2 regions of the Rothia sp. HMSC065G12 genome follow, and region 1 is predicted to be linked to the other one. Evidence: predicted binding sites of a transcription regulator. Region 1 holds the regulator's gene; the other holds the start of a gene.
The links. Region 1 encodes HspR, which represses chaperone genes until heat shock. Its sites were predicted from a motif close to AAGTTGAGTCNNNNNGACTCAACTT; they were not measured.
Positions count from the first base shown of each region.

Region 2: the regulator HspR is predicted to act here: its motif matches at 7,681-7,705, upstream of clpB (ATP-dependent chaperone ClpB).

Region 1 is NZ_KV804813.1:45,612-61,922, reverse strand. Features, by position in the region: gene HMPREF2804_RS03310 (amino acid permease) at 249-1,712, opposite strand; gene HMPREF2804_RS03305 (hypothetical protein) at 2,098-2,502, shown strand; gene trmB (tRNA (guanosine(46)-N7)-methyltransferase TrmB) at 2,627-3,445, shown strand; gene HMPREF2804_RS03295 (heat shock protein transcriptional repressor HspR) at 3,606-4,061, opposite strand; gene HMPREF2804_RS03290 (DnaJ C-terminal domain-containing protein) at 4,065-5,105, opposite strand; gene HMPREF2804_RS03285 (nucleotide exchange factor GrpE) at 5,309-5,881, opposite strand; gene dnaK (molecular chaperone DnaK) at 5,884-7,734, opposite strand; gene HMPREF2804_RS03275 (pentapeptide repeat-containing protein) at 8,339-9,982, shown strand; gene HMPREF2804_RS03270 (pentapeptide repeat-containing protein) at 10,064-11,497, shown strand; gene HMPREF2804_RS03265 (hypothetical protein) at 11,886-12,113, shown strand; gene HMPREF2804_RS03260 (low molecular weight protein-tyrosine-phosphatase) at 12,274-12,753, shown strand; gene HMPREF2804_RS03255 (nucleoside/nucleotide kinase family protein) at 12,757-13,404, shown strand; gene HMPREF2804_RS03250 (hypothetical protein) at 13,565-13,768, shown strand; gene HMPREF2804_RS03245 (regucalcin) at 13,929-14,354, shown strand; gene HMPREF2804_RS03240 (aminotransferase class IV) at 14,372-15,271, shown strand; gene HMPREF2804_RS03235 (energy-coupling factor transporter transmembrane component T family protein) at 15,364-16,164, opposite strand; gene HMPREF2804_RS03230 (ABC transporter ATP-binding protein) at 16,168-16,311, opposite strand, start outside.
Region 2 is NZ_KV804819.1:24,662-40,972, reverse strand. Features, by position in the region: gene HMPREF2804_RS09880 (excalibur calcium-binding domain-containing protein) at 445-1,509, opposite strand; gene HMPREF2804_RS09875 (Sir2 family NAD-dependent protein deacetylase) at 1,839-2,807, opposite strand; gene HMPREF2804_RS09870 (PadR family transcriptional regulator) at 2,959-3,495, shown strand; gene HMPREF2804_RS09865 (zinc-binding alcohol dehydrogenase family protein) at 3,685-4,689, shown strand; gene clpB (ATP-dependent chaperone ClpB) at 5,026-7,623, opposite strand; gene HMPREF2804_RS09855 (hypothetical protein) at 7,849-8,448, opposite strand; gene HMPREF2804_RS09850 (NAD(P)-dependent oxidoreductase) at 8,625-9,302, shown strand; gene HMPREF2804_RS09845 (HAD family hydrolase) at 9,325-9,984, shown strand; gene HMPREF2804_RS09840 (Dps family protein) at 10,260-10,760, shown strand; gene HMPREF2804_RS09835 (VIT1/CCC1 transporter family protein) at 11,045-12,253, shown strand; gene sucD (succinate--CoA ligase subunit alpha) at 12,622-13,539, opposite strand; gene sucC (ADP-forming succinate--CoA ligase subunit beta) at 13,569-14,735, opposite strand; gene HMPREF2804_RS09820 (ATP-dependent helicase) at 14,963-16,311, opposite strand, start outside.

The DNA of each region.
Region 1 (16,311 bases):
CAATAAGCCTTACTTTCGGAAAACACGGCACGCGTGAGGTACGTCCCTTTATTGCCCAACTCGCCACATCCTCAAAAGAAAAATTCTCATCATATATGATTTCTATACAAATTTAAGAATATCTATACATATTGGGGTATGTTCTGGTACATGCCGTATGTCATCGCCCCCAAAGACACAGCGGGCGGGATGCCGAACGTTTTCTCTACGCACCGCATCCCGCCCGCTAATGAGGAAAAATAAACTCGCTACTCAGATTCCACCCGCGCCGACTCCGCAAGAAGGCGCTTACGCGCATGACGGCGCACCATAATCTCGTACCCAAGCTCAACCCCGATAAACCAGATAGGGCTAAGCGCCAGAGCTAACCCGGTTTCTGGCTGCAAGCTCAGGGCGTAGATCATCAGAGCGAAGAACACCAAACCAACCCAGCTCATCGTGCGGCCAAACGGCATTTTATACTGCGAGGCTTCATGCCGTTTAGAGAACTTCTTGCGGTATACCAGGTACGACACCAGAATCATCGACCACGTGAAAATACCCATAATTGAGGCCACCGAAGTCACGACTGTAAACGCTTCCAGAAGCTCACGCCCAAACGCCAGCATCACCAGACTGAAGAGCAGAAGAACCGTCGTTAGGTACAGGGCGTTCGTGGGCACGCCGTTCTTCGAGAGCTTCTTCAGGAAGGAAGGCGCATTCCCATCCTCCGCCAGCCCATACACCATGCGCGAGGTCGAAAAAATACCTGAGTTCGCCGAAGACGTTGCCGACGTCAGCACCACAAAGTTAATGAGCGATGCGGCAATTGACACACCCGCCAGTGAGAACATCCCCACGAAAGGACTCATATTAAGGTCGAGTTTATCCCAGGGAGTCACCGCAAGAATCGCCGACAGCGGCAGCACATAGAACAGCACCATGCGCAGCGGCACGGCGTTAATTGCGCGCGGCAGGGTACGTTCGGGGTTCTTTGTCTCTGCCACGGCGGTACCCACCAGCTCAGCGCCCACGAACGCGAACAACGCAATCTGGAACGCACCTAAGAACCCCGTCAGACCGTGAATAAACACCCCGTTGCCCGATGGTCCCGGACGATCCCACAGGTGCGTGATCGAGGAGACCGTTCCATCCGGGCTCGTAAACCCGAACACGACCATCACGGCACCCACGGCGATAAGCGCCAGAATCGACACGATCTTAACCATGGCGAACCAGAACTCGATCTCCCCGAAGTTTTTCACCGACGGCAGGTTCAGTGCCAACAGCGCCCCGATCACAATAAGTGCAGGAATAAATGAGGGCAGCTCGGGGAACCAGTAATGCGTGTAATCCGTAATCGCCAGCACATCCGCAATACCCGTGGTCACCCAGAAGAACCAGTACGACCAGCCGACGAAAAAGCCCGCGCGAGTACCCAAAATATCAGATACGAAATCGGTAAATGACTTGTACTTAGGGTTCGACAGCAGAATCTCGCCCATCGCACGCAGCACAAAATAGATAATGATGCCAATAATCGCATAGACAAATACGATGGAAGGTCCCGTGAGCGAAATAGTCTTCGCCGATCCTAGAAATAACCCCGTACCAATTGCACCGCCGATAGCGATGAGCTGGATATGCCTGTAACTTAAGCCACGCTGCAGGCTCTCTTCACCCGTGGAACTCTCATTCTCGGTAACTGTATGCTTGGAAGGCCGCTGTGTCACTATTCCTCTTTTCTGTGTGTGCTCTGCCCTGCGGGCTACAACCTCGACAGGAAGCCCCGACCTTCGGGGCATCACGATGCAGTTCAGATTTTCGCACGAGCACGGCTCACGGAAAATCGCATCGTTACGCCATGACTACACAGAATTCTACCCGCAAAAGGCGCCTGCACCGATTACGTCTTAGGCACTGGGAGCGCGGCAACACGCCGAGGGCGCATCTCTACTCTCCCGCTAAAACGCTGAAAAATAATGCTTACCGCAAAAATTATGTTAAAACTTTACGATTAAATAAACTTTCCTGAGGTTTGCCGCTACAATTGCAATGCCCGATGTGGAAATACCGCATCACTCATCTCATCACAAAACATCAGGAGGACACTCACTCATGGGTAAACTATCAAATGCTGCACTGCGTCTCACCGCTGGCGCGCTTGTGCTCGATGCGGGAGTCAAGAAACTCGGCGCCGACGAAGGTACCTACGCATATCTGCAGCAGATGGCAGCAACCGGCGTTCCCGCCGTCGCCAAGCTGGAGCCGAAAACCTTCGGCAAACTTATTTCATACTCAGAAACCGCACTCGGCGCCACCCTGCTGACCCCCTTTATTCCTGCCCGCCTCGCGGGCGCGGGGCTGACAGCCTTCGGCGCGAACCTCATGACCATGTACTTCCGCAACCCCGATATGCATGACGGCGCATTCCGGCCCACTCAGGATGGGCAGCAGCTCGCCAACAACATCGTGATTCTCGGCGCGGGTCTGGCGTTGCTGTTCTCCGACAAGAAGAAGTAGCCTGCACGGCGAATTTGCGGTCGCAAAGGCCAAACGGGGGCAGTTTCTTCAGTACAATGAAAAACTGCTCCCGAAATTTTTAACAGTGCCTCCCTCCACGCGCCGCTACGTTATCCTGATAGGTATGTCATCTCAAGAGCAGAACGCGCAGACCACCGCATCGACCAACGCCGATGCACCCCAGACGCCCGAGAAGAAAACGGTACCACCCGAGTTCTTCCGCCAGCCCTACTCCTTCGTGCGCCGCGGCGACCGCCTGACCTCGCGCCGCCAAAAAGCGTGGGACACCTACTCCCAAACCCATGTGCTCGACATACCCCGGCTGCGGGCAGATACCTCTGTAGCCCCCGAAGCCACCTTCGACCCGGTCACAATCTACGGGCGCGAAGCCTACCAGGTTGTCGAGATCGGTTCCGGGCTGGGCGAAGCAATCGTGCACCGCGCCTCCGAAATGCCCGAGGCAAACTTCCTTGCCGTTGAAGTCTACACCCCCGGCATTGCGGATCTGCTGCTCAAGATGGGGCAAGCCGGGGTTGAGAATGTGCGCGTCGCTCAGGCTAACGCCCCCGAACTGCTCGATAACATGCTGGAAGAAAATTCGGTCGATGAGCTCTGGGTTTTCTTCCCCGACCCTTGGCACAAGTCACGCCACCACAAACGCCGCCTGGTCTCCCCCGCTTTTGCCGACAAGGTTGCGCGCGTGCTCAAACCCGGCGGAATCTGGCGCCTTGCTACCGACTGGGAAGAATACGCTCACGTGATGCGCGATGTCATGGAGGCACACCCCGACTTCGAGAATCTGCATGCCGGTGAAGGCGCTACCGAGGACGACCCCGTCGGCGGGTGGGCGCCGCGCTGGGAGGGGCGCATCCTCACCAGCTTTGAACGGAAGGCTCGTGAGGCGGGCCGCTGTGCCCACGACCTGACGTATAGGCGTAAATAAGTTATCTGCTGGGGAAAGGGTAACGATACCTTCCGGCGACGCCATCGAATAAAGCTAGGGAGATAAAGCAAGAACCGCTTGCCTAGCAAACGGTTCCAGATGCTCTTTCAGCATCTTGGCTGATGAGCTATATCAACCGTACCACACTGGCTGTCCGCCCCTATTTCTGCCGGTACAGCACCACCGCCGAGGAGCGTTTGCGCGGTGCCGGGCGCTGCCCCCGCTGGATGTTCACCACATCCCCGCGGGTGCTGGCTGCGAACACCCGTTCCGCCAGCCCCAGCTTGGCGTGTGCATCCTCAAGCTGAGCCTGCAGGCGGGCGATGTGCTCCTGGTGTTCTTCCACCATCTCTTCAAGCTCAATAATTCGGCGGATTCCCTCAAGCGAAACGCCTTCCTGCGAGAGCTGCTGAATACGCTGAAGTAAATCCACATCGCGCTGCGAATAGCGCCTGGCCTTACCCGGCGCACGCGAAGGCTGCACCAGCCCCAGGCGGTCGTATTGGCGGAGCGTCTGCGGGTGCATACCCGCCAGCTCCGCCGCCACCGAAATCACAAAAACCGGCCTGTCGGTGCTGTAGGCAGACGCCGATGATTGCTTACTATGGGCACTCATAAGCTACCTAACTTTCTTCAAAAGGTCCTCACGGGGGTTCTCCTGCGGCGCCAGGGCAATGAACTTCTCGAAGGCTTCCTTCGCTTCATCGCTCAGGTTCTGAGGCAGGTGCACCTCAGGGATCACCAGCAGGTCGCCGGTGCCCGACTTGGTTTTGAACCCGCGTCCTTTCGCACGCAGTTTACGACCCACACTGCCGGGGGTTAGTCGCAATTTGACGGTTTTACCGCCGGGTACGGGCACTTCCAGCACACCGCCATTGACGGCTTCCTCTAGGGTCACGGGGGCGCGCAACACTAGGTTGTTTCCCTCGCGGCTGTAGTGCGGGTCATCCGAAACGCGCACGGTCACCATCAGATCGCCGCCGGTGCCGGGGCGTCCCTTACCACGCACACGCACTTTCTGCCCGTCCTTCACACCCGCCGGGATGCGCGCCTCAGTACTCGTGCCGTCCGGCAGGAACACGGTCGCCTTGGTGCCCGTGTACGACTGCGGCAGGGTAATACGTGTGCTGGTGGAGAGGTTATTATCCTGCGGGGCACGCTGCTGCCTGCCGCCGAAGCCTTGAGCTCCCCCGAACCCGGTGGCATCCCCAAAATCGGCACTCGTGAACCCGGCGGTACGGCGTGAACCACCCGCGCCGCCAACGCCACCACCGAAGAGTCCACCGAGCAGGTCTTCAATGTTGATACCTTCGCCACCGCCGCTGGTCGTGAAATGCACGTTTTGGCCGTTAAATCCGCCGAACCCACCGGCACCACCAAATCCGCCAGCGCCGCCTCCGAAGCCGCCATTAGCGAACCCTGCGGCACCGTATTTACGAATCTGGTCGTATTCTTCGCGCTGTTTCTTATCCGAGAGTACATCGTAGGCTTCGGAGACTTCCTTGAATTTCTTCTCGGCTGTCTCGTTCCCGGGGTTTAGGTCGGGGTGATATTTGCGCGAGAGTTTGCGGTAAGCCTTTTTAATATCAGATTCAGAGGCGTCTTCTTTCACGCCGAGGGTTTTGTAAAAGTCTTCTGACAGCCAGTTTTCGCTTGCCATGTAAGTTCTCCTTCCCCGTCGTCCGGGGTTCTTGTAACGCCCCGTCCAAAGGGGCACAACCTTAGTTTTTAATCCTATATAAAGTTTAGTCTACTAGACTCAATTTTGGAAGAGAAATCCCGTAGAAAACCGCGGAAATATACGGTAAACGGGCGGGTTCTCAATTTCTCAAGAACCCGCCCGTTGTGTGCTCTACGGAGCGTTTACTCGGCGACAGCCACCGCAACTTGGGCGGTGCGCACCACGCGATCATTCACGCGGTACCCGTATCGCAGAACCATCGAAATATGGTCCGGTTCTACCTCTCCGGTTGGCTGCTGGAGCACCGCCTCGTGAATATTCGGGTCGAAGGGCTCGCCCACCTCGCCGAAGCGTTCCACGCCTTCCTTCTTGAGAGACTCCTCAAGTTTGGCAGCGATTGCAGCGAAGGGACCTTCCTGCAGGTCACCGTGCTTGCGTGCGGCGTCAATATCGTCGAGCACCGGCAGAAGCAGGCTCACAATATCGCTCGCCACAAACTCCCGCAGCTGCTCCTTCTCGCGGGCGGCACGGTTCTTAAAGTTTGTGAACTCCGCCTGCAGGCGAAGCAGGCTGTCCAGGCGTTCTGCCGCGAGTTTCGCATCCTCTGAGGGTGCTTCCTCACTCGGCTCGGGGGTTTCCCCCGCCGCAGCATCGGCTACGGCAGGGGCTTCCTCAGCCTCGGGGTGACCCTCGGCGGCGGGGGCGTTGAATGCCTCCTCCAGTGGGTCTCCCGCAGTGTTCTCGTGTTCAGCCATGATTACTTCTTCTCGTCTTCGTCCTCGTCGATAACCTCGGCATCTACCACATCTTCGTCATCTTCCTTAGAGGAAGAAGCGGAGTCTGCGTTAGCCTCTGCCTGTGCGGAAGCGTACAGAGCCTCGCCCAGCTTGGTCTGGGATGCCTGCAGCTTCTCAAGAGCAGACTTCACGGCATCGTCATCATCGCCTTCAAGAGCCTTCTTGAGCTCATCGACATCGCCCTGAACCTCAGTCTTGACGTCTTCGGGCAGCTTCTCGCCGTTCTCCTTCAGGAGCTTATCGACGGAGTATGCCACAGACTCGGCTGCGTTACGGGTGTCGGCTGCCTCACGGCGTGCCTTATCCTGCTCTGCGTGAGCCTCAGCATCCTTGACCATGCGGTCAATGTCTTCCTTCGAGAGGGAGGTACCGCCGGTGATGGTCATGGACTGCTCAGCACCGGTACCCTTGTCCTTTGCGGAGACGTGCACAATGCCGTTGGCGTCAATATCGAAGGTGACCTCAATCTGGGGTACGCCGCGCGGTGCGGGGGCGATACCGGTCAGCTCGAAGGTACCCAGGTTCTTGTTGTCGCGGGTGAATTCGCGCTCACCCTGGAACACCTGAATCGACACGGAAGGCTGGTTGTCTTCAGCGGTCGTGAAGGTCTCAGAACGCTTGGTCGGAATAGCGGTGTTGCGCTCGATCAGCTTGGTCATCACACCGCCCTTAGTTTCGATACCGAGGGACAGCGGGGTCACGTCGATTAGCAGAACGTCCTTACGGTCGCCTTTGAGTACGCCTGCCTGCAGGGCTGCACCCATTGCCACAACCTCATCGGGGTTAACACCCTTGTTGGGTTCGCGGCCGGTGAGTTCCTTCACCAGGTTAGCCACGGCGGGCATACGGGTGGAACCACCCACGAGCACAACCTCGGAAATATCCGAAACCTTGATGCCTGCTTCCTTGATAACGTCCTGGAAGGGCTTCTTGGTGCGTTCGAGCAGGTCGCTGGTGAGGTCCTCAAACTTTGCGCGAGAGAGCTTCTCGTCCAAGTGAATCGGACCTTCGGGGGTTACCGAGAGGTACTGCAGCGAAATGTTGGTGCTGGATGCGCTGGAGAGCTCCTTCTTAGCCTGCTCAGCTGCCTCCTGCAGACGCTGCAGAGCAATCTTGTCTTTGGAGAGGTCTGCACCGGTCTTGGACTTGACCTGCTCAAGCAGCCAATTCACAATGCGCTGATCCCAGTCGTCGCCACCCAGACGGTTGTCGCCGCTGGTTGCGCGCACCTGAATGGTGGAGAAGCCATCTTCGTCCTTGCCAACTTCAAGCAGGGAGACGTCGAAGGTACCGCCACCAAGGTCGAAGACAAGAATCAGTTCGTCTTCTTTACCCTTGTCCAGACCGTATGCCAGTGCAGCTGCGGTTGGCTCGTTCACGATACGCAGAACGTTCAGACCTGCGATTTCGCCGGCTTCCTTGGTGGCCTGGCGCTCAGCGTCGTTGAAGTATGCGGGAACGGTGATAACCGCATCAGTCACCTTGTCGTTTAGGTATGCTTCAGCATCATTCTTGAGCTTCTGCAGAATACGTGCGGAAATTTCCTGCGGGGTGTATTTCTTGCCGTCAATTTCCGTCGTCCAGTCGGTGCCCATGTGGCGCTTGACGGACGAGATGGTGCGATCAACGTTAGTGACCGCCTGGCGCTTTGCTACGCTGCCCACCAGAACGTCGCCATCCTTGGAGAATGCGACCACGGAGGGGGTGGTGCGGGCGCCTTCAGCGTTAGGGATAACTTCCGGTTCGCCACCTTCAAGGGTGGATACGACCGAGTTAGTGGTGCCGAGGTCAATACCAACTGCACGTGCCATGTTTTGTACTCCTTAGTGTTATGCCCCGCTTCTTGGCGAGGCGGGTTCCTTGGTTAAATCTTCGGGGCGTAAGGGGGTTTAGGCCGAGCGCATGCACGGTGAAGATGTGCTGGGATGCTGCCCGGTGAGTGACCCCTTGAGCCTCATGTACTCAAGTTTTACACATGTTTGGATGGATGTCAACAGACTTGAGTGAAAAAGACTCAACTTTTTTTCGCAGGGTGGGCGAAGGGTTAGTTTGGACAGGGTGGATACGTGCGTAAGTAGTGCGAGGAGCGGCTTATGTATATACGCAGCTTGCCAAAGATTAGAGATTAAGGAAGCGAGAAAATTATGTTCCACACCCCTGCAGGCAAAGTGAAATCAATTTATGCCAGCAGGTTTGTGGAGAACCAACACGAGCCACCTTCTAAAGTTAGCCCCGGAGTAAGAGAATTCCGAGGTGGACAAATATTACCAACTTTACAGGCTCCATAACACAATACCTCAGAAAATCTGCTTTATCTTGATGTTGAGCGCCAATAAATCCCACACTTTTACCTCTCCTACCCTTAACATATAAGAAGTTCTTTATTTTTAATCAAGGAAAGGATTAAATATTGTGATGCAACAAGCTTTAGAAAATGTTAATAATATAATCGAGCAATCTACAGCCAAGATTCAAGAGTTCATCACTTGGGTCTCGATAAATAAAAATGCACTGTACATAATTATATTAGTCACAGCAATTTCCATTATACTTCTAATTATAGGATATATCATAAAACTTCTAAAGAAAAAGTGGAATATTTTTTTCTATATTTGTATTTTTACACTAATGGTGTTAGGTGGGTTCTGGGCTTTCTTATTTCCAATAGCTATAAATTCAGGATTTAATAAAGATGATGACGGTCCCGTCTTACGCCAGCTGTTAATCTATGTAACAGGTGGCATTCTTGCTGCCATTACCCTGGGGGAGACTCACCGAAAGAACACTCAAGAGAAGCAAAAGAACAATCGAGACCATGAACGTCAAGTTCATGCCGAGCGTCGGTCTCGGTACACCCAAGCGGTAGCACAACTGGCCAGTATTCAGGCACCAATACGTATGGGGGGCGTATACACCCTCGTCGGACTCGCTGATGAGTGGCTTGCAGATGAATCACTTAACGGAGCTGAGCGTTATAAAGAAGGGCAAATTATTATCAACAACCTCTGCGCCTATATCCGTTCCCCTTTCCCACTATCAGAACAATACGATAAACTAAAACTTACCTACAAGGAATATAAGAAAAATCAAGACACTAAAAAACCAATATACCCTCGAAAAAAATTTATGAAATACCAAGCTCTTTTCCGCGAAGAGAGGGAAGTACGTATAGCAATTCTTGAAGAAATAACTAACAGACTTGGTGAAATAACCACAATGATCTTCAAAAAAGGGACAAAGATTAAGCCTGGTGACTGGTCATGTTTTGATTACGATTTCAGGAACTCTATATTTTTCTACGATGTAGTTTGTAAAGATATTATATTTTCTTGTTCTTTTTCGGGATCAGTGTTTCTTGAAAAGGCTTTTTTTGCCAATACGGAGTTCAACTACAAATCTGATTTTGCCGAAACAAATTTCAAACATGATGCTGACTTCTCTGGAGCAAAGTTCAAACAGGATACCTATTTCTCAGGAGCAACCTTCGAAAAATCCACTAACTTCTCTGGAGCAAAGTTCAAGGGATTCTCTGACTTCTCTGGAGTAAAATTCAAACAGGATACCTATTTCTCAAAAGCAACCTTCGAAAAATCCACTAACTTCTCTGGAGCAAAGTTCAAACAGGATACCTATTTCTCAGGAGTAACCTTCGAAGAATTCACTGACTTCTCTAAAACAACTACCTTCAAGAAACTAGCTAGCTTCTCCGGAACAACCTTCAAACATAATGCTAATTTCTCTGGGGTAAAGTTCAATGGATTAGCTGACTTCTCTGGAACAACGACCTTCAAACAATACACAAACTTCTCCGACGCCACCTTTGAAAAAGGGATAAATCTCTCTGAAGCAATAATTGAACAAGAAATTCATTTCACCAGAGCAAACTTCTCTTACAAAGTTGATCCGAAATCCTACAACTTCAATTTCGCCCCCGATAGCCCCTTTAAAATTACAACTAGGGAAGAGAGGCACGATGGAAGGAATTTCATAATTCCTAAGGACGCAGAGCTCTTTGACCCACATAAATCTTCTGAGCCTGAAAATGATGATGAAAGCTAAAATTTTGTGCATAAAAATATAACAAATTATATTTCCATCTAAACAAAAACCTGTCCACCACAGCAAAGGAGAAAATCCAATATGGCAGAAACGTCAAGAGAACATGAAGAAGCTAACGCCACTAATCCTACTAGTAAAACTGAAAGATTTGTTAGCAAGTACTTTGTACGACTATTAGTTAGCCTCGCAGTTGGCGGCGGAGCTTTGGCGATTTTGGGACCTTGGATACTCTATATGCTCGGCTGTACTGATAGCACCGATTCAACGCTCCGCCTTCACATTCTATATATGATAGGCGGGGTTATTGCAGTTCTGGGACTAGTCGAAACACATCGTAAGAACACTGTAGACCGTGAAAAAGCAGAAGTAGAAAAAGAGAACTACAAGAAAACACAGACTCACCAAGCCAGTATTTTGGAAGAGCAACAGCGCCAGTTCAACGCGACGATGGATCAAGAACGCGAGAAAATCGAATCCGATAGGATCAAAAACAACCAGGATCATATACGCCAAGTACACTCTGGGCGACGCAGTAGGTACACCACAGCAATTGAGCAACTATCCAGCAACAAGGCTTCTATTCGTCTCGGTGGAGTCTATGCACTTGTTGGACTTATTGATGAATGGCTAGCAGACGAATCGCTTAAGGAAGATGAGCGTCAAAAAGAAGGGCAGATAATTATCAACAACCTTTGCGCTTATATCCGCTCATCCTTTGATCTTGCCATCAGGCATCAAGAGTTCTCCCAAGACCAAGCTCCTGAAAACTATGAGGGAGGAACAAAGCAGTTCAACGAAGACCAAGGAAGATTTCACGAAGAACAAAATATACGCCTAGCGCTTATGCAGGAAATACGAGACCGCCTACGTAATCGCCTCCACAGCAAAGAGAAAGACTCCGGGCCTTGGTCAAACTTTGATTACAACTTTACAAATGCTATATTCTTCTACGAACTTGACCTCCGTGGAACAAGATTCACCGGTGAAGCTAATTTTACCGACGCAAAGTTTAATGAAATAACTATATTCTCTGGAGCAAGCTTCAAAAGCAGAGTTAATTTTACTAAAACAAAATTTATTGAAAACGCCACCTTTGATTGTACATCCTTCTCTGCTGGTATTAATTACAGAGATATACCATTTACCCAATCAGATTTTCTTAAAGATGTAACGTTTAAAAACGCAACATTTAATGGTAGAGCTGACTTTACTGAATCAGCTTTCAATAAAAATGCCATTTTTGCCGAAGCAGTATTCAATAAGAAAGATTTTTATTTTAATGGAGGTGCAAAATTTACTGGCGCGCAATTTGCACAAGAACCTAAATTTGGTGATCTAACAGTAATGGAATATACCTCACGGTTTGCATGTGGCTCAGAAAATGAATTTAGCGTTGCTAAAGGTAGTTCCATTATAGAAACTGAAGAGCACCGTAGCCCAGATGGAACCATTACTACTATTCCAAAGGGATGCATTGTCTTTGATCCTGAAACTAGAAAATTATTTAATGAATAAAATGCTATGACTCAAAGATTAATCAGAGATTTCAAATATGCGATTGTCCTACGGATATGTCAGTAGGAATATAATATTATTCTCTAGATTTTATGATTATGTACTGTAAATTTTCAGCGCACATATGCACAGTTATGAGATGAAGAGTTTTTCATTTTCATATCGGAAGAAATAGGTAAATGTTTATAAGCATCGATAGCTATCGATAGCTACGGTCTGCACATGTAAAAATATGAACCGGCTGCACCCCTATACAGGGACATAGGAAGGCTTCCTGTTACGGCGTGTTAGGGAGTGAGATCTGGCCAACATAGTTGGGGATCTAGTACTACCGATTAAATAACATCGTTCAAGATGCGTTTACACACAGACCACGAAAGGGTCCGTCATGTCTCGCTCCTTTACACGTTATTTCACCTCTGTTCTTGTCTTTATGTTCGCCCTGCCCATTGGTACTCTCCTGTTCGACGGTTTTGGCTCCGGGCGGGGGTTTGCAGCGGGCATGGCTGTTGCAATCATCTGCGCCACATTCACCTACATTTTCTGGCCCAAGTCCCTGCAGGAATCCGCCTCCACGCAGAAATCCTCAGGCTCCTCACAGTCCGCATCTGAATAACGCATAAGCTGTATTCCGCCCCTTGGGAAATATGCGGAATACAGCTGAGGCTGCATTATTTAGCTAAAACCCACGATGATGCCCCTAGTCAGCAGTACCGTGACGCATCGCCGCGTCTTTCCAGTACCGCTGATTTACACTTAACACCATGTACCGCATCATGACTGTCTGCACCGGAAATATTTGCCGCTCCCCCGTGGGCGAGTACCTGATTCGTGAGCACGCGCGCCAGGCGGGGCTTGAGGTTGAGGTCGCGTCCTCCGCCATCACGGACTACGAAATCGGCAACCCTATCGACACCCGCGCCGGGCGCATACTCACCGCGCGCGGTATCGACCCCAGCGGGCACCGCGCATCCAGATTCGTTGCCGAAGACTTCGACCGCTACGACCTGATTCTGGCGATGGACACCCCGCACTACATGCACCTGAAACAGCTTGCGCGCACCGAGGACGACAAAGCCAAAATCCGCATGATGCGCTCCTTCGACCCCGCGATGGCGGGTAAAAACCTGGACGAACTGGGCATCTACGACCCCTGGTACGGGCAGATGCGCGACTTCGAATACACGACCGAGCTTATCGACACCGCGGCGCGGGCGCTGATCGCCGAGCTGAGCGCGACCCCGCAGGAAAACTAGCGCATGGGTGTGTGGAGCACAGGTTTCGGCAACGGCTACGAGACCAACGACGTTGAAGAAATCTTGGAATTCTGCCTGAAAACATGCCACGAACTCGCCCTGCCGTCCACCGACGAAGACGGGAGGTCGCTCGATACCAACGTCTTCAACGCCACCGCATTACCGATGATCATCGGCATCGACGGGCGCAGCGGAAGCGGCAAAACAAGGCTCTCCGAGCTCCTAGAGCAGTCCTTATCCGCCGAAGGAATCGGTGTGCGCGTGCTCAACCTCGACTCCATCTACCCCGGCTGGGACGGGCTGGAAGAAGGCACGAAAACGTGGCAGAAAATCTCGCGGAACCTGCGCAACGGCAAGCCCGCCAGCTACCGAGAATGGGACTGGCACGCGGATGCGCCCGGCCCCAAACACACGATCAACCCCGCCCAGGAAACCGTGATTATCTGTGAGGGTGTGGGGGCGATCGCCGGTACCTGCGATGTGCGCATCGTGGTGAAGGCACCCGACGAGCTGCGATACAGGCGGGCAATAGACCGCGACGGCGAGATGTACCGCCCGCATTGGGAACGCTGGGCGGCGCAGGAAGAAGCCCTCTTCGCCACCTACTCCGCCAAGTATGCGCAGGCAGATTTTACCTACCGCACGGCGTAGCCCTCTGCACTGCCGTTTGCTATACCCCGTGCTTACCCTCCCTGAGATAAAGAGACTTGTTCGTGAATAAAGAGTTATAAATCCCGCTTTATTCACGAACAAGGCTTTTTATGTGCCCAGCGGCGGCAAAAAAGTTTAGCACCCACGCCACTTACGCCGGATGCGCGCATCCGCCGTCATGGGCACGATTCAGGCGCTTCTGGGCGGACTTGCAGCCCCCTTGGTTTCGATGGGCGGCGAGGGTTCCTATATGCCGATGGCGTTCTCAATTCTGGGCTTCGCACTGATGACCGCGTTTGTGCTCTTCACAACCCCGCGTAAGGATGCCGACTATGCGGCAGACGGCGGCGAAGGTGGGCGCTAACGCTTCGCATCGAGCGTGTTAAGACGTTGATACCCAAGAAGCGGGTTTTTGCCGAAAAGATGAAAAAATATCATCATTTTCGAGCAGAAACTCGCTTCTTCTCGTAATCGCCCTAGCTGCTGGTATTCTGATAAATCCTAAGATTTTAAGGAGGCTGACCGTGAGCCCCGACGAAAACCTCACAAGTGCAGAGATCATTAAACGGTTCAATCACTTCTACGACTGCTGGCTGGATTCGATCACCGTAACCTATGCAAGTGGAACAGCTGTTCGTCTGCGATTCTGCGCGGTGGACTGGAACCATGTAGACGGCGGCTGGGAGAAGGCCGCTAACGACGATGTATGGCGGAACGTCACCGTAACCCTGAAAAATATTTCGGACTACCGGGTGCAAGGCCCGTTCATCAGCATATGCAGCGGAGTTCATACTCTCGAACGGGACGGCAAAATCGGGCTCGACATCGAAGGGTACAATGACAACCCCGAAACCTTCGAGGACATCGCCGAGGCAGACATATACTTTATCGCCGAAAGCGCCACCTGGGAGCTGGGTCCGCTCGGCGTTCACTGCTGTGAGGGCACGTGAGCCACTACACTGGAAACATGACTAGTTCCGTAATGCTCCTAAATTCAGAGAACCCGCAAGGCGTTGCCGTAGACCCCACCCAACCGCTTATCGGCGTGGAAGACCAAGGATTTACCCGTGGCGACGGCGTTTTTGAGACCATGCTCGCCGTTGATCGGCGGGTGCGAAAACTTGATATGCACCTCGCCCGACTCGAATCTTCGGCGCGTATGCTCGACCTGCCCGAACCCGACCTGCACCAGCTTCGGGATGCGCTGGCAAACCTCCTCGCCCAGGCCGTGCCCGGCGCTCACACGGAACTCGGCGAAGAGCATATTGTCAAAATCATTATCTCGCGCGGGCTGCCGAATGCCTCTGCGGGAATGCCCGCCGGACCATACACCCTGCTCATCGCATCCCCGGTGCCCGAAACTACTGTGAATCAGCGGCAGAACGGCGTGAAGGCCATGCTGCTGCCGCGCGGGCACGACCCCGCCGACAACACCGCATACCCGTGGCTGTTGGCGGGCGCGAAAACACTGTCGTACGCGGTCAATATGGCGGTTTTGCGGTATGTGCACAGCCGGGGTGCGGATGACGCGATTTTTATGACCGACAACCGCCGCATTCTGGAAGGGGCAACCTCGTCGGTGCTGATGGCGCGTATCGAAAACGGTGTAAAGACGCTGTACACCCCCGAACCGAACCACGGAATCCTGCCCGGTACCACGCAGGGCGCTATTTTTGAGGCGGCGCGGCGCGACGGCTGGGAACTGGGCTACGGCCCGCTGTACCCGCAGGATCTTTTCGAGTCAGATGGGGTTTGGCTCGCCTCCTCGGTGCGTCTGCTCGCCCCCGTCACACACCTGAACGGTACGGCGTTAGCGCACGATGCGCAGCTCACGCACCGGTTCTTGGAATACCTGGCACAGGGCTAAGGTACAGGGGTAGCGGCGCAAGGCTGATATTTGCGCCGCGCCTTTACCCCGGTTTTTTCAGAACCGAGTACTTAGCGGCAGCTTCGGTGCGGCTACTGCCACAAGAAACGCAGAGTTCCTAGCCCCAACGAAACCCCGTAAGCGCACACTACGATCACGGCGGCGGCAACCGCAACATACGCATCACGCCGGGAATAGGCGGGCACGCGTGCCCAGGAGCGTTTGCCGGTGCCGAAACCACGCGCCTCCATTGTGACCGCAAGGCGCGAACCACGGCGAATTGCCTGTACCATGAGTGCGAAGGCCTGCCCGGCACCGGTTTTGATGCGCCCGATCGGGCCCTGACCCGCGCCCAGCCCGCGTGCGCGCCGCGCCTGCCCCAGCGTATTCCACTCCCCAAATAGGATGCCGACAAGACGTAACGCCGCCAACGCGGCAAGTACAAAACGGGCGGGCAGGCGGAAAGTTTGGGCAAGCGAATCGCCCAGGTCAGTTGGGTCTGTTGAAAGCACAAACGCGAAGGTCGGCAGAATCATCGCCAAGGAACGAATCATCATCGAAAACGCCGCCGCGAGCGACCCTTCCGTGATGGTGTTCAGCCCAAAATCGAGCAGAACGGCACCGGTTTTATTGACAAGAATTGCCACACTCCAGCCGGTGGTCAGCACCGCGATCAGGATAGGCCAGCTGCGCGCCAGCAGATTCACAGGCCGAAACCCGACCGCGATGAACCCCAGCAGTTCCAGCCCAAATATGATAGCCGCGGTTACCGGGTCTTGAATGAGGATTGCCGCAAGAACCAGCACGCCCGCAACCACTAATTTGACGCCCGCGTTAAGCCCGCCAAACCAGCTGTTGCGCTCGGCACTCGGCCCGAAAAAATCGGTATTCATGCGCTACTTCCCTTCCTGAAGACTCCGGCCTGCGGGCTCATGCGGCAGACTTTCGAGCGTGATGCTCCGCCCGCCCAAAGCCGCCGTAAATTCGAGGTCGTGAGTCACCGAGATCACCGCAACCCCCTCAGTAAGAAGCCCGCGAAT
Region 2 (16,311 bases), on a different contig from region 1:
TTCCTGTGTTCTTCCTGTGTCTGTCTTAACTTGTAGTTATGTATTTCGTGCATATCTAAAAGTTCCCCGCGATTGCAGGGAATACGGCGAGGGAAACGCTGACCAAATACCCAAAAATATGGTGCTAAATCATAAAAATTCAGAATTTGCATATACAGGTCTTATGGCATATCTCTAAGGACTTTGAGAATGCGCAAAATTCACATTCTGACTTAGATAATGTCTCCTATGCAAATCCTGATTGGTACGCTTTTCGAGCGTTATTACTGCCGTGAGGGGTCTTGCTGCAGAGGGCGGTATCGGCAGCTTTTTCGTGGAAACTATCTTCCTAGATTTTGAGGTTTTAAACAGCGAAATCCCCCGCTCCTCAATCATGAGGAACGAGGGATTCTTGTAGCCTCCGGCAGCTTCTAGAGCCGCCCCGAGGACTTGATCATCTAATCTTTAGGCACGCTTGCGCTTACGCAGAGCAGCTACGGTTGCACCGCCCACGCCCAGAGCAACCATACCCAGACCTGCTACGGTCAGAGCACCGTTTGCACCGGTGTTAGCCAGCTTGCCATTGCTGTTAGAGGAAGCATTATTGGAGCCGCCATTGTTATCCGAGACGTAACCTGCGCCACCGTTACCGTTGGATGCGCTACCATGCTCGCCATTGCCTCCGTCACTTTCGCAAGCTACGCCATCATTGTCTCTGTCGAGGTGCTCGGCATATGCAGCGTCGCTGCGCTGGATGTCGTGCTTGCCTGCTGCACGAGCCTCATCGCAAGTAGCAAACTGGTGAGCACCGTTAGCTGCCTCAGCATTAGTAGCTGCGGCGGGGGTGTTCACATCTGCGCTCTGGTTAGCAGTCTCAGCCTTGTTAGAACCGTCAGAGTCGGATGCCTGCTTGGCAGTCTCGGCCTGGGTACCTTGCTCTTCGGTCTTATTCTGCACGTCGCCGGTGGCGCCCTGACCGCCCTTACCGCCTTCTTTCTTATCACCCTGGTCGGTATTATCATTACCACCGCCGGGCAGAGAGGAAGAACTCTGGTCGTTTGCCTGCTGGTTGTTGTCGCCTGTCGCAACGACCTTGACAATTGCAGCCGTACCGCCGCGTTTCACGTCGCCCTCTTTGAGCGAACCGGTGAGCACGTTGATCTCAACCTCATCGCCAACCTTGAGGTCATCACGCCATGCGATAGAGCCAGAAACGTTACCGTTTTCGTCTGCCTCAACCTTAGTCGGAGCACCGCCACCATTGACCTTAATGGCCAGAACAGAGCCAGATTTACCGTCTGTAGTCTTGAAACCGGAACCCTGGAAGTTCAGCGGCTGACCTTCTTTCCATTCGCTGGGGAAAGAGATAACAGCACCATCGCTGTAGGAATGACCTGCATTGGTCGGGGTAGATACGGACTGCGGGACCGACTGATCCGCAAAGGCTGCCGGAATGGTAGTAAAACCGCCTACCAATCCGCAGCTCAGAGCTGCAACGGCACCGAAAGTAGCAATTTTTTTAGTTCTCATGATTTATATGTTACTCCTTAATGACTATTTCTGGGTCAATATAACGTGGAATTTTAGAGTTTTAAAAATGAAAATAATAACGGTGAGAATTTTGATACTCGCACATTAGATTTCTACGCGTAACATTAAATATCATGTTTAACTTTGGAGTTTTGTAATGCTATGTGGACAGTTTCTTACACCCACCCCTAAGCTGCTATTGCAATGTTGTACCCTTCGGCGAACCCCTATCCCTCCATCATAAAGGGCTCTTTATTTGAATAAAGCATTGGAAATCCCTCTTCATTCAAATAAAGAGAGTCTTTTTATTAGATCCGAAGATTAGCAGATTAGATATCGAGGCGGTCCAGCATTTCTTCCAGCGCCTCCCCCACGCCCGTGCGCCACAAATAGGTGACGCGCGCATCCGCACGCCCGGGGCCACCATTCATAACCGCCACGGGTTTATCCGCGCGCAGGGCATCAAGCACAATCTTGTAGCTGCTCATAACCGCGACCGAGGAGCCCACCACCAGTACACCCGAAGAATCCGCGAGCATCTGCTGCTGGCGAGCCTTCCGGTCGGCGGGCACGGATTCACCAAAATAGACAACATCCGGTTTGAGTTTCATCGAGCCGCAAACCGTACACCCCACCATCTGGAAGCTGCGAATATAGTCGTTGTCGAGCTCAACATCGCCGTCAGGATTAACCTGCAATTCGGTACTTTCGAGACGTTCTAGATACCCCGGATTTGCTGCACCCAGGCGGATATCCAGGCTCTCACGCGACTCGCGCGTTCCGCAGTCCAGGCACAGAATTGAGGATAAATCGCCGTGCAGCGCCAGCACGTTCTTGCTTCCGGCACTCACGTGCAGGCCATCAACATTTTGGGTAATAAGGCCGTTCACCGCGCCCGCATGCTCAAGTTCGGCGAGCGCATAGTGAGCCCGGTTCGGGGATGCGCGGCGCATGCGCCTCCATCCGACGTAAGACCGAGCCCAGTAGCGTTGTCGGGCGGCATTGTCGTAACGGAATTCTTGGTAGGTCATGGGCCGGTGGTCCAGGAGCGATCCGGAGGGTCCGCGATAGTCGGGAATGCCAGATTCGGTGCTGACCCCGGCGCCGGTAAGCGCCAGAACGCCGCCGGTGCGGAGCATTTTTTCGATGCCCTCGGCGGCGTATAGAGGGTCGTGCGGGGTGATGGTTTCGGTGACGACTCGTTCAATGGAGCGAATGGCGGCGCGATGCGCGGAGGCGATGAGTGTGCTTTTCTCGCCCGCGTCTGCAAAGTTCTGCGTATCGGTCCATTTTTCCATGTGTCTAGTGTATGTCGGGGATGTTTCTCTCCCCCAGTTAGGGACGGGCAACCTACTTCCCTGTTCGGGTTCTCTTGATCACAAACTCCTATATACAAGACTAGTATTACTGATAGTATTATTAGCAACAGCAGTAGTGAAAGGAAGTATCATGGCAACCCCAACTATCGACGCTATGATCCTGGGGGCTCTGCATGAGCACCCGATGAGCGCCTACGAAATGAACAAAATGATGGACCAGCGCGGAGTGCGCGGTTGGGCGCGCATCAGCTCACCCTCCGTATACCGCAACCTGGTGCAGCTCTACAAGCAGGGATATGTGGAGAGCACCACCGTCAAAGACAGTGCTATGCCTGAGCGCACGGTCTACTCCATTACTCTCGAAGGCAAGGAACGTCTTCATGAGCTTCTCTACGATATTGCCTCCAGCCCGGCGCGCGTAGACTTCAACTTCGTCTCCGTCATCGCGAATATCCGCATGGTGGATGAGAAGATGGGGCACGAGCTGTTGCAGTCTATTGCCGATACCTACAGCGAGTGGGCAGATCGGCTTGATCAGGCTGCCACATCCATCGACGACCAGATAGAGGCGAAGGCAACCCTAGAGCTGTGCTCCGACACCTACCGACTCATTGCGGACTGGGCACGCAAATTCGAGAAGGATTTCTACCAGAATCGCAAGAAGTAAGGGCCGATTCCGCGCGCTAAAGAGTGAGTTCTGGGAGCATAAACTATGCTCCCGCCTCGGGCAAAGATAAAAACACAGCTCGGCACGAAACCTTATGAATTATGTTTCATCCATAGGTATGACGTGGTTTCCTCGGAGTAACTAGCCCTCCTTGAAAGTGTCTGTAGGGCGAGCAGTAGAATGATTTTTATGTCAAACACTATGAAAACAATTGCTATGCTACGTTCCCTACCAATTTCTGATCCAGAAGCGCTCATTGAGGCTGAAATGCCCATCCCTGTTCCGGGCGCCCAGGATCTCCTGGTTCGAGTGAAAGCTGTCTCTATCAACCCCGTGGATGTCAAGGTACGCACGGGTGCAGGAGTTCAGCAAGATCCTAAAATTCTTGGTTGGGATGCGGCAGGTATCGTCGAGTCTGTAGGGGAAAATGTGTCTGGTTTTGTCCCTGGCGATGAGGTTTATTATGCTGGTGATCTCACACGCCCAGGTTCAAACGCAGAATATCAGACGGTAGATTACCGTATTGTCGCTAAGAAACCTGCATCGCTGGGGTTCACGGAAGCGGCTGCCATTCCACTTACCGCAATCACTGCGTGGGAAACGCTCTTTGATCATATGGGTCTCACCAAAGATACTTCGGGTAATCTTTTGGTGATTGGAGGGGCAGGCGGAGTCGGTTCTATGGTGATCCAGCTTGCAAAAGCACGAACTTCTCTTCGCGTAATTGCATCAGCCTCACGCCGAGAATCCGTTGAATGGTGCAAGAAGCTGGGAGCGGATGACGTTGTGGATCACAGCAAAGATTTGGGACAGCAAGTTCAGGATCTTGGCGGCGCCGACTACGTTTTCTCTGCATACACTGAACATCGTGAAGAGGATATTGCCTCTGCCATGAATCCGCAGAGCCAATTAGTTTTTATTGACGATCCTCAGACTCTTAACATTGGCGCTTTTAAACCTAAGTCGATCTCTGTGACGCCAGAATTTATGTTCACTCGTTCCATGTTTGCAACAGAGGATATGGCGTATCAGTCTGATCTGCTGAGGCAAGTAGCTGACATGATCGACTCGGGACAGATTACGGGTACTCTCACCGAGATCTTAACAGGACTTAGTGTTGAGTCTTTCCGTGAGGGACATCAGAAAGTTGAAAGCTCCCATATGATCGGAAAACTCGTTATTTCTTATTCTTAAACTCCCGTCAACATGAGGAGGGGCTATCGTGCAGACGATAACCCCTCCTCATATATATTCTGCCGCCATGTCGTTGTATCGTACACGTCTTGTGCGTCAAGTACTTCTTGTTTATGAGCCTCAGACCATTGGCGAAGAACTTGTAAAGGCTCAATCATCTTGTTGTAAACGTCAGCGTTATTCTCACAGCATTTTGAAATATCTAGAAGCTTATGCAAACAGGCGTATCGGTCCTTAGCTCTGCAAGCACGAACTCCTCCGAGAGTGGAAAGTTGCAGCGGGAGCGTGGTTTACGCTCCCGCTGCAACTTAGCATTCTGTTTCGCGCTGTGATGATTTAGTCGTCACGCTTGGAGGTCACCGACAGACCGTCCATTGCAACATCCGGGTTCACATCCACCTCTACGGTGTCACCATCGTGGATAGCGCCAGAGAGGATGCCCTTCGCCAGACGGTCGCCGATCTCGCGCTGTACCAGGCGACGCAGCGGGCGGGCACCGAAGGCCGGATCGTACCCTGCCAAGCCCAGCCACTCCAGGGCGGCGGGGGTAACATCCAGGGTCAGGCGGCGGTCGGTCAGACGCTTGCCCATGCCCTGAATCTGCAGGTTCACAATCTGTCCCAGATGCTCGGAAGAGAGCGGCTCGAACATGATGATGTCGTCCAGACGGTTCAGGAACTCGGGACGGAACGCCTGGTGAACCACTTGCATCGCCTTCTCGGTGCGCTCCTCAAACGGCATCTCCTGATCGACCAGGTACTGGGAACCCAGGTTCGAGGTCAGAATCAGAATCACGTTGCGGAAGTCCACGGTGCGACCCTGACCATCGGTCAAACGACCGTCATCAAGCACCTGTAGCAGGATATCGAAGACCTCGGGGTGAGCCTTCTCAACCTCGTCCAGCAGCACCACGGAGTAGGGGCGACGGCGCACGGCCTCGGTCAGTTGACCGCCCTCTTCGTGACCCACATATCCGGGAGGCGCACCCACCAGGCGGGAAACGCTGTGCTTCTCGCCGTACTCACTCATGTCGATACGCACCAGAGCATGCTCGTCGTCAAACTGGAACTCCGCGAGAGCCTTCGCAAGCTCGGTCTTACCCACACCGGTCGGCCCCAGGAACAGGAAGGAACCAATCGGGCGGTTCGGATCGGAAATTCCGGCGCGGGCGCGGCGAACCGCATCCGCTACGGCAACCACGGCGGCTTCCTGACCGATCAGGCGTTCACCGATACGTTTCTCCATCTCCAGCAACTTCTCGGATTCGCCCTGAAGCATGCGCCCGGCGGGAATACCCGTCCAGGAAGAGATAACCTCGGCAATGTCGTCAGCCGTGACCTCTTCAGAGACCATAGCCTCGCCATGAGCCTCAGTTTCGGCGCGCTGAGCTTCCTCCAGTTCCTTCTCCTTGGCGGGAATTTCGCCGTAGAGCAGGCGGGATGCATCCGCCAGGTTACCCTCGCGCTGTGCCACCTCGGCACGTGAGCGCAGCTCGTCGATTTCGCTCTTGAGATCGCCCACGCGGTTCAGACCGGCCTTTTCGGCTTCCCAGCGGGCGTTGAGCGCATCCAGCTGTTCTTTCTTGTCAGCCATGTCTTTACGCAGCGCCGCCAGGCGTTCCTTCGACGCCGGGTCGGTCTCGTTCTTGAGGGCCAGTTCTTCCATAGTCAGACGGTCTACGGCGCGGCGCAACTGGTCGATTTCCTCGGGGGCCGAGTCGATCTCCATGCGCAGGCGCGATGCGGCCTCATCCACCAGGTCGATCGCCTTATCGGGCAGCTGACGTGAGGGAATGTACCTATTTGAAAGTGCTGCGGCGGCGACTAGGGCGGCATCCGAGATTTGCACCTTGTGATGCGCCTCGTAGCGTTCCTTGAGCCCACGCAGAATACCGATAGTGTCATCAACACTAGGCTCACCCACGTACACCTGCTGGAAACGACGTTCCAGAGCGGGATCTTTCTCAATATTCTCGCGGAACTCGTCGAGTGTAGTAGCGCCAATCATGCGCAGCTCGCCGCGTGCCAGCATGGGCTTGAGCATATTGCCCGCATCCATGGAACCTTCGGATGCGCCTGCACCAACCACGGTGTGCATCTCGTCGATAAAGGTGACGATCTGACCTTCGGATTTCTTGATTTCTTCGAGCACGGCCTTGAGGCGTTCCTCGAATTCGCCGCGGTATTTAGCGCCCGCAACCATGGATCCAAGGTCAAGGCTGATCAGGGTTTTACCTCGCAGGGATTCGGGAACGTCGCCGGAGACCATGCGCTGAGCCAACCCTTCGACCACAGCAGTTTTGCCGACGCCGGGTTCACCAATAAGCACGGGGTTATTCTTGGTGCGCCGTGAGAGTACCTGCACCACGCGGCGGATTTCGGAGTCTCGGCCGATCACGGGGTCGAGCTTGCCTTCGCGGGCGAGCGCGGTCAGGTCGGTTCCGTACTTTTCAAGGGCCTGGAAGGTGCCTTCGGGGTCCGGGGTATCCACGGTGCGGTCTCCTCGTACTTGGGGAATGGTCTCTTCGATAACTTTGGCAGTTGCGCCCAGGTTTTCAAGTGCGCGAGCGGTATCGCTATCGCCGCTTGCGATGCCCAGCAGCAGCATTTCGGTGGAGATGTAGGTGTCACCGAATTTCTGGGCGTGGGTCTGCGCGCTCTGAATAGCGGCGAGGGCGCTGCGGCTGAAGTTTGCGTTCTGCACCGATGCGCCAGATGCCTTCGGCAGCTTTTTAATCTCTGCGGATGCGGCTTCCGAGATGGCGTCGATATCGAGCCCTGCGGCCTTGAGAACCGCTACGGCAACGCCTTCTCGCTGATCCATCAGTGCTTTGAGGATGTGCGCAGGTTCGATGCTGGGGTTACCCGCTGTCTGCGCGTTCATATTAGCGGCGGAGAGCGCTTCTTGGCTCTTGGTTGTGAATTTTGCGTCCATAAATCTTATCCTTTCGTGTCTTGTGCGGGGCGCATCCTGCGCCTTCTTTTTACAGCTAACTTGAGTCTACTACACTCAATGTTTGGATGCAAGGGGTTAATGCAGGTTTTCCGGACCAAAATTCGGTACCAAAAAAGGCTCTTTATGTAAATAAAGCGGTGAAAAATACGCTTTATTTACATAAAGAGCCTTTTTTAGTGCGCGGGGGCGAGAATCAGATAGGCCTCAGTCCAAGAAGTCATACGGGCTTTGTTGTCGCGCCTGCTCCTCCAAAACCTCGTCGGTAACACCCTGCTGCATGCGCGCCGAGCGCCTATTAGCATTGAAAGCGACCACGGCGGCGGTAATAGCCATAGCAAAGGTCAAAATTCCGAAGGTATTCCCGAATCCTGCACCGTAGCCCACATAATCGGCACCCGCGAGCGCACCAATTCCTGACACCGGCACCCCGGCACGGTAGTCGGGAATGAACATCCCAAAGAGAAATGCGAGCACCCAGCAGGCCCATACGGACAATACGAATCCCCAGGATGCACCAACCCGCGCATACTCGCCGCTGGTAACGCGACGATGCGCATCGCGAAACATCCACCACGCGCCCAGGCACAGAATCACGGCTAGCGCGGGACCGAATGAGATAGCAAAAATGGGCACGAGATCACCAGCGGCACCAAAGAGGGCACGGCCGACGGTAATCCAAGCAGCAGAGACGAATGCCATGGGGTAGGCGGCGTAGAGGGTTGCAACCTGTATGAGGGCAGGTGTGCGTACAGCTAATGAGTTTACATGCGGGTGCGATCCGGAGTGCTCTGATTTTTCGTTCACTGTGCCATCTTAAACGGTTTGTGCCCCGGACTGGTACAGCACTCACCATGTCAGCGGGCTTTCCGCGGTAAATCCCACATAAACCTAAACTTTAACCAAAAACTTTATTGTTATACTGAGCACATTGGGGGCTTGCGGGTACTCATGCCCCCTAGCGGTAAATAATAGGAGCCTACATGAAAATACTGGTTTTAGGAGCAAGCGGTCGCACCGGAAGCATTTTCACCCGCAAAGCGCTAGAGGAGGGGCACATGGTTACCGCCTATGTGCGTAACCCCGATAAGACGGTGGAGCTTTTGGGGGAACACCAGAACCTCATGATTGTCCCCGGTGCCCTGAACGATTCTGAACGGCTCGCCACAATTTCTTCCGGACAGGATGTAATGGTTAGCATCCTGGGGCAGAAAGCTACGGTGCGAGAGTTTCTATCCACCACGTTCATGCAGGAGCGCCTGCCGCTCATTATGGATTCGGTAGTGGGTGCGGGTGTGAAGCACTGCGTTATTATGAGCGCCTACGGAGTGGGCGATACGCTGCGGAGCGCATCTTTTTTCATGCGTGTAGGGTGCAAGATCATGATGCGCAGCATTTTTACGGATCGCGCAAAGGCCGACGCAATGGTTGCTAAGTATCAGCCGTATATTTCGCGGGTGCATCCTGGTCTGCTGACAGATAAGCCTGGCAAGGGTGGGGTCAAGGTCTTTGATGTGGCGAGTGTTGCGCGAGTTCCGGGTATCCCAATGATTGCTCGTGAAGATGTTGCTGATGCTCTGCTCAGTATTGCGGGAAACCCACTGAACGCGGGGACAGATTTTTTGGTGACGATTGATGACGTTGTCCTACGGGCTACCTAGAAATGCCCGGTAGGCTTAATCTATGACGAATAATTCTTCTTTTCCCGCCGCAATTCTTTTCGACCATGACGGCACGCTTGTGGATACCGAGCCGGTGTGGGCTGCCGCGAAGGTTGCTCTGGTGGCCGAGTTCGGCGGCACCTGGACCGAGCAGGACACCCTGGACTGCCTGGGGCTTTCCATGAAATTTACGCTTGACCGCCTGCGCGAACGCGGGGTTGATCTGCCGGATGAGCAGATTAATGAGCGCCTGGTTGCCAAGGTTCGTGAGGCGCTGGCGCATCAGCAGGTGGAGTTTCTGCCCGGTATTGAGCGTTTCCTGAACCAAGTGCGCGATGCCCAGATTCCGGCGGCAATTGTTACAAACGCAACCACGTCGATCGCTCAGCGTACAGCCGATGCCGCCCCAGAGGGAACGTTCTCGGTCATTATTGGCAACGATGAGACGACGCATCCAAAGCCGGATCCGCAGCCATACCTTTTGGCTGCGCAGCGTTTGGGGGTTGCACCCAGCCGGTGTGTGACGCTTGAAGATTCGCCATCCGGGGTGCGCAGCGCAACGGCGGCGGGCATGAAGGTGATTGTAGTGCCGGGTGAGCTTGAGGTTCCTGCCGAGCTGGGGCATGCCCGCATGTTACATACCGAGTTAACGTTGGATGCGGTGCGCGCCTTAGGCGATTAGCCGCCCGATTTTCGCATTTCTCGCCGTATTCACGATGATGGTTCGCTGATTGCACAGGGTTGTGGCAGGGTGTGCTAAGCCTTATCTGGGCTATTTTTTAGCGTTGTCAGAACCGCATCCAAAGCCACCCTTATTATGAATTACTAAAAATAAACTTGACTCCGGGGCGTAAAAATGATTTACTAAGGATAATGCTTTTGCGGGGAAATAGCGGGTGAGAATCCCCCGCCATCTACCCCTTGAAGCAGCATCTACGCACTAAGAAGGAGTCTCACATGACATTCGCACAATACACTGCACCCGGTCTTACACTTGACGAAGGCAAAGAAATTTCCGAGGTTCTACAGGCTCGTCTGCACGACCTCAACGAACTGCATCTTTCCCTAAAGCACGCACACTGGAACGTAACCGGTCCCGACTTCATCGCCGTACACGAAATGATTGACCCGCAGGTCGACACCGTTCGCAACTTCGTGGACGACATCGCAGAACGTATGGCAACCCTGGGTGCAGCCCCCAACGGTCTCCCCGGTGCACTGGTCGCAGCACGCAACCACGAGGATTACCCCGTAGGCCGCGCTCGCGTGACCGAGCACCTGCATGCCCTCAACGACGTCTACACCCGCGTGATCGAAGACCATCGCAAGGCTATCGAGTTCGCCGGTAAAGTTGATCCCATTACCGAGGATCTGCTGATCGGTCAGACCGCTGAGCTTGAGAAGTTCCAGTGGTTCGTTCGCGCATTCCTAGAGAACAGCGCAGGCGAAATCAAGTAATCCGCACGCAGGATTTTAGAACGAAAGGTGCCGTCTCCCCTACGCGGGAGGCGGCACCTTTATTGTCCTAACTATCCCCTGTATTGATTTTCCTCAGGTTTTCTTAACAGCCGTTTCTCACGCTACTTGTAAATTCTTTTTCGCATGAAGAAACGTACCAATGAGGGTACTGGGAAAGATATTTTTCGATGCAGCGAACATAGAAGCACCGGCACCTTTTCCTAGATTTTCGAGTACGAACCCCCTATGCTGGTGAGTTGCACACCAATCTACCCGGGATATTTATGACATCGGCCGAATCGCATAAAACTCAGAGCGAGCATCTTCTCACCGCCCAGGCCGAGGGGGTTCGCACCGCATCCGAAGATTCTTCCCCGGCGGTCGGGCACGCACCGGCACGGCACCACCCCGTCACCCAGCCGAGTGAGGCACAAATCCGGCGGTGGCGGCGCTATCTCGCTGATGAAGAGTCGGAGGCACGCATCTACCGCTATCTGGCCCAGCGCGCCGAGGGCGAAGAGCGTGAGATTCTGATGCAGGTTGCCGAGGCTGAGAAACGCCATCAACAGCACTGGCGCGATATGCTCGGCGAACATGCTGGCAAGCCCTCACGCCCCTCACTGTCTTCGGCGATTTTGCAGTTCATGGCGAAGCATTTCGGGTCGGTCTTTATTCTGGCAATGGCGCAAATGGCCGAATCCCGCTCCCCCTACGCCGAAGACCCGGACGCCACCGAAGAAATGGCGGCTGACGAGGCTATTCACGAAGAAATCATTCGCGCCCTAGCCACCAGCGGACGTGAAAAGCTCTCGGGTAACTTCCGCGCGGCGGTGTTCGGCGCGAACGACGGGCTGGTCTCGAATCTGGCGCTGACGATCGGTATTACGGCCTCGGGCGCATCCAGCTCTATGGTGCTGCTTTCGGGGGTTGCCGGGCTGCTCTCGGGTGCGCTTTCTATGGCGGCGGGCGAGTTCGTTTCGGTGCGTTCCCAGCGTGAACTTTTGGATGCCTCCCAGCCGACCCAGGTGACCTTGCGCGTGGCGGGTGACCTTGATATTGATGCGAACGAGCTTGAGCTTATCTACCGGGCGCGCGGCATGGATGAGGAGGCGGCGCATCATCGCGCACTGGAACGTTTCGGGTACCTCGACTGTGATTGCGACCCGTCGCTGTCGCATCGTGCTGATGAAGAGGGCGAGGAAGAGAATGTAGCGCTGGGTACGGATATTGGTGCGGCGGCGGCATCGTTTAGCTTCTTCGCGTCCGGGGCGCTCGTGCCGATTCTGCCCTATATTTTCGGGCTTTCCGGCGTTTGGGCGATGGCGCTTTCGCTCCTGTTCGTCGCCATGGCGCTGGGCTTCACCGGCGGTATTGTGGGTCTGCTCTCGGGGTCTTCCCCGATGCGCCGCGGGCTGCGTCAAATCCTTATCGGACTGGGCGCGGCGGGCATCACCTACCTGCTGGGCCTAGCCTTCGGCACCACGCTGGGGTAGGTCTATTCCGCCCCATACTTTCTCTAAGCCATCGGCTTTGCCCCCTTGCAATACACGAAATGCCACGCCCATGAGCGTGACATCCGGAACTGGCGCATCCAAGCAGTCTTTCAGCTTTAGCTACTTGCATATCAGGTCATCGGCTATACAGCATTGCGCAAAGAGTAATCATAATGGAGAGACTGGTTCTTTGTTTTACACTCCCTCGCAAGCCCAATAGAAAAACTCCTGCCGTTGGCACTCTCCCGATAGTGGAGGGCCGTTGACAGGAGCGAATTAGTACTTTGATTATATATGAATCCCCGGCGGCGCGAGCGTAATACTCGCACCGCCGGGGGTCTTATTAGCTGCCCGAACCGGGCGGGATGCTACTTGTTGGCGAAAATCTCGCGCATCAGATTAGCGGCCTCGGAAGGGGTCTTGCCAACCTTCACGCCAGCAGCCTCCAGGGCCTCTTTCTTCGCCTGTGCGGTCCCCGAAGAACCTGAGACGATCGCACCCGCGTGACCCATGGTCTTGCCCTCGGGAGCGGTGAAACCAGCCACGTAACCGACCACGGGCTTGGTGACGTTCGCCTTGATGTACTCGGCGGCACGCTCCTCCGCGTCGCCACCAATCTCACCAATCATCACAATGCCCTCGGTCTCCGGGTCAGCCTCGAAAGCCTCCAGAGCATCAATATGGGTGGTGCCGATAATCGGGTCGCCGCCAATACCGATAGCGGTGGTGAACCCAATGTCGGCGAGCTCGAACATCATCTGGTAGGTGAGGGTACCCGACTTAGAGACAAGACCGATCTTGCCCTTGCCGGTGATATTCGCCGGGGTAATACCGACCAGGCACTCCTCAGGGGTGATAATACCGGGGCAGTTCGGCCCGATAATACGGGTAATCTGCTTGCCGTTCTCGTCCACCGAAGCCTTCGCGGCAGCCCAGAACTCAGCGGTATCCTGCACAGGCACGCCCTCGGTAATGACGACGACCAGACCGATCTTAGCCTCAATGGCCTCAAGCACGGCGGCCTTGGTGAAGGCGGGCGGCACGAAAACAATCGAAACATTTGCACCGGTTTCGGCAATAGCCTCGGCAACAGTACCGAAAACCTTCAGCTCAACATCGGAGCCGTCCTTTGCCTTGTGGGTAACGGTGGTGCCAGCCTTGCGGGCGTTCACGCCGCCCACAATGTTCGTGCCGGCTGCGAGCATACGAGCGGTGTGCTTGGTGCCTTCGCCGCCGGTGATGCCCTGAACGATGACCTTAGAGTCTTTGTTCACAAAGATAGACATAGTTTTTCCTATAAATCCTTCGGTGGCGATTACGCCTTGTTAGCGAGCTCTGCTGCCTTGTCGGCGCCTGAATCCATGGTGGTTGCCTGCACCACGAGCGGGTGGTTTGCCTCAGTGAGGATGCGGCGACCCTCCTCCACGTTGTTGCCGTCCAGCCGCACCACAAGCGGCTTAGTTGCGGAATCGCCCAGAATCTCAAGCGCCTTCACGATGCCCTCAGCCACGGCATCGCACGAGGTGATACCGCCAAAGACGTTCACGAAAACGCTCTTAACCTGTTCATCGCCCAGAATAATCTCAAGGCCCGCAGCCATAACCTCAGCGGATGCGCCGCCACCGATATCGAGGAAGTTGGCGGGCTTCACGTTGCCGTGCTTTTCGCCAGCGTATGCTACCACATCCAGGGTAGACATCACCAGACCGGCGCCGTTACCGACAACGCCAACTTCGCCGTCGAGCTTCACATAGTTCAGGTCGTGCTGCTTAGCCTTAGCTTCCAGCGGGTTTTCGGCGGATTTATCAACAAGCGCCACGTGATCGGGCTGGCGGAATTCCGCGTTATCGTCGAGAGAGACCTTGCCGTCAAGAGCCAGAATATCGCCTTCGGGGGTCTGCACGAGGGGGTTAACCTCAACGAGGGTTGCGTCTTCCTTCTTGAAGACATCGCCCAGCTTCACGAGAACCTCAACCACCTTGGGCTGCAGTTCAGCAGAGAACCCGGCGGCCTCAACAATTTCCTGTGCCTTAGCGGAGTCGATGCCCACCAGCGGGTCCACCTCAACCTTAGCGAGAGCCTCGGGGCGTTCAGCGGCGAGCTGCTCAATTTCCATGCCGCCCTCGACCGAGCACATGGCAAGGTACGAGCGGTTTGCACGGTCAAGCAGAATCGAGAAATAGTATTCTTCAGCAATATCAGCACCTTGTGCGACCAGCACGCGGTGAACGGTATGACCCTTGATATCCATACCAAGAATCTGCTGAGCGTACTCGTATGCCTCGTCAGGGTTTTTAGCGAGCTTCACACCGCCGGCCTTACCGCGGCCACCGGTCTTAACCTGAGCCTTAATGACGGTCAGGCCGCCGATTTCCTCAGCTGCTGCCTTTGCTTCTTCGGGAGTGGTCGCAACAATACCCTTGAGCACGGGTACACCGTGCTTTGCGAAGAGATCGCGCGCCTGGTATTCGAAAAGGTCCACAGGTGTCCTTCTTCGTCGAAGTGATGCCGCCGCATGGTGTGCAACGGCCTGGTCTCATGAGGTTCATACGATGCGCCTTGGCACCCGTGCGGGCGCGCGAAAACGCTTTCGAAATCCTCTCATCTCTACTTTATCGGAAATATAGGTTAGTGTGCACTTATGGGTGCACATCAACCCGGTTTTTGTGGGTGGCATCACGTGTTCAGATGCGCCCTACGGGTCGGGGTCTACGAGACTTTCTCCAACGGCGCATACCGCAACAGCAAACGCTTCTCTTCGGAGGCAAAACGCACCTTCGCCACGGTCTTATCGCCGGTGCCTTCCAGAGCGAGAACTCGGCCCTCTCCAAACTTGGTGTGGCGCACCGTATCGCCCACCTTCAGCAGCGGAATTTCCTTGCCTTGATGCACCCGCGAACGGTTGCGCACCGCTCCGGATGCGCTGGCTGCGGCCGCCAAACCGTAGCTTGCCGAACCATTGACCTCAGCGGTTGATGGTTCACGGTTCGCTCGGGTGCGGGATTCATCGTATCCTGTGCCGTAGCCGCCCGTGCTGCGCCCGTCTAACCCGCGCCCATCAGCATTGCGCCCACCGCCGGAACTGTATCCGCTCGCCCCGCGATAGCCGCCCTGCCCGTAGCCTCCATAGCCGCTGGCACCGTTGGCGTATGCCCCCATCCCGGAGGCACCAAACCCGGCAAAACCGCCCAGGCGGCGCCACTCGATCAGCTCCTCGGGAATCTCTTCCAGGAAGGGTGAGGGCGGGTTGAACTGACTTTTGCCCCACATCGTGCGGGTCTCGGAGCGGGTGATATAGAGCCGCTGCATCGCGCGCGTGAGCCCCACGTAGGCAAGGCGGCGTTCCTCGCTCATCTCGCCCTCGTCGGTCAGCGCCCGCTGATGCGGAAACAGCCCGTGTTCCAGCCCGGTCAGGAAAACAACCGGGAACTCCAGGCCTTTGGCGGTGTGCAGGGTCATCAGGGTAATCATGCCCTGTGCCTTCGCTTCTGCGGCCTCGGCGGCAATCTGCGCGGCAGACGGGGTCTGCCCGTCGGCGGAGGCGCCTCGGGACGGAATCGAGTCGGCATCAGCCACCAGCGAGACATGCTCTAAGAACTGTTCTAAGTCTGCGCCGGGGTTCTCCGCCTCAAACTCGACCATCGCATCCAGCAGCTCCGAGAGGTTTTCCACCCGGGATTCGTCCTGAATATCCTTAGATTCGCGCAGGGCGGCGAGATAGCCGGACTGTTCGAGCACCGCCTCTAGGGTTGTGGCGGCTGATTCGGTGCGCGCAATCTGGGCGAGGTCGTCCATGAGCTTGACGAACTGAGCATACTTTTTCACGGCGGCAGCGCCCAAACCCGGCACACTCCCCGGCTCGGCGGCAGCGGCACGGGCGGCGGCGAAGAAAGAAATTCGCTGTGCCGATGCGTGATCGGCAACCACGGTCTCAGATTTCGCACCGATACCGCGTTTAGGTTCGTTGAGAATACGCCGCACGCTCACGTCGTCGTCCGGGTTTGAGAGGGCGCGCAGGTAGGCGAGCGCATCCTTAATTTCTTTGCGCTCATAGAACC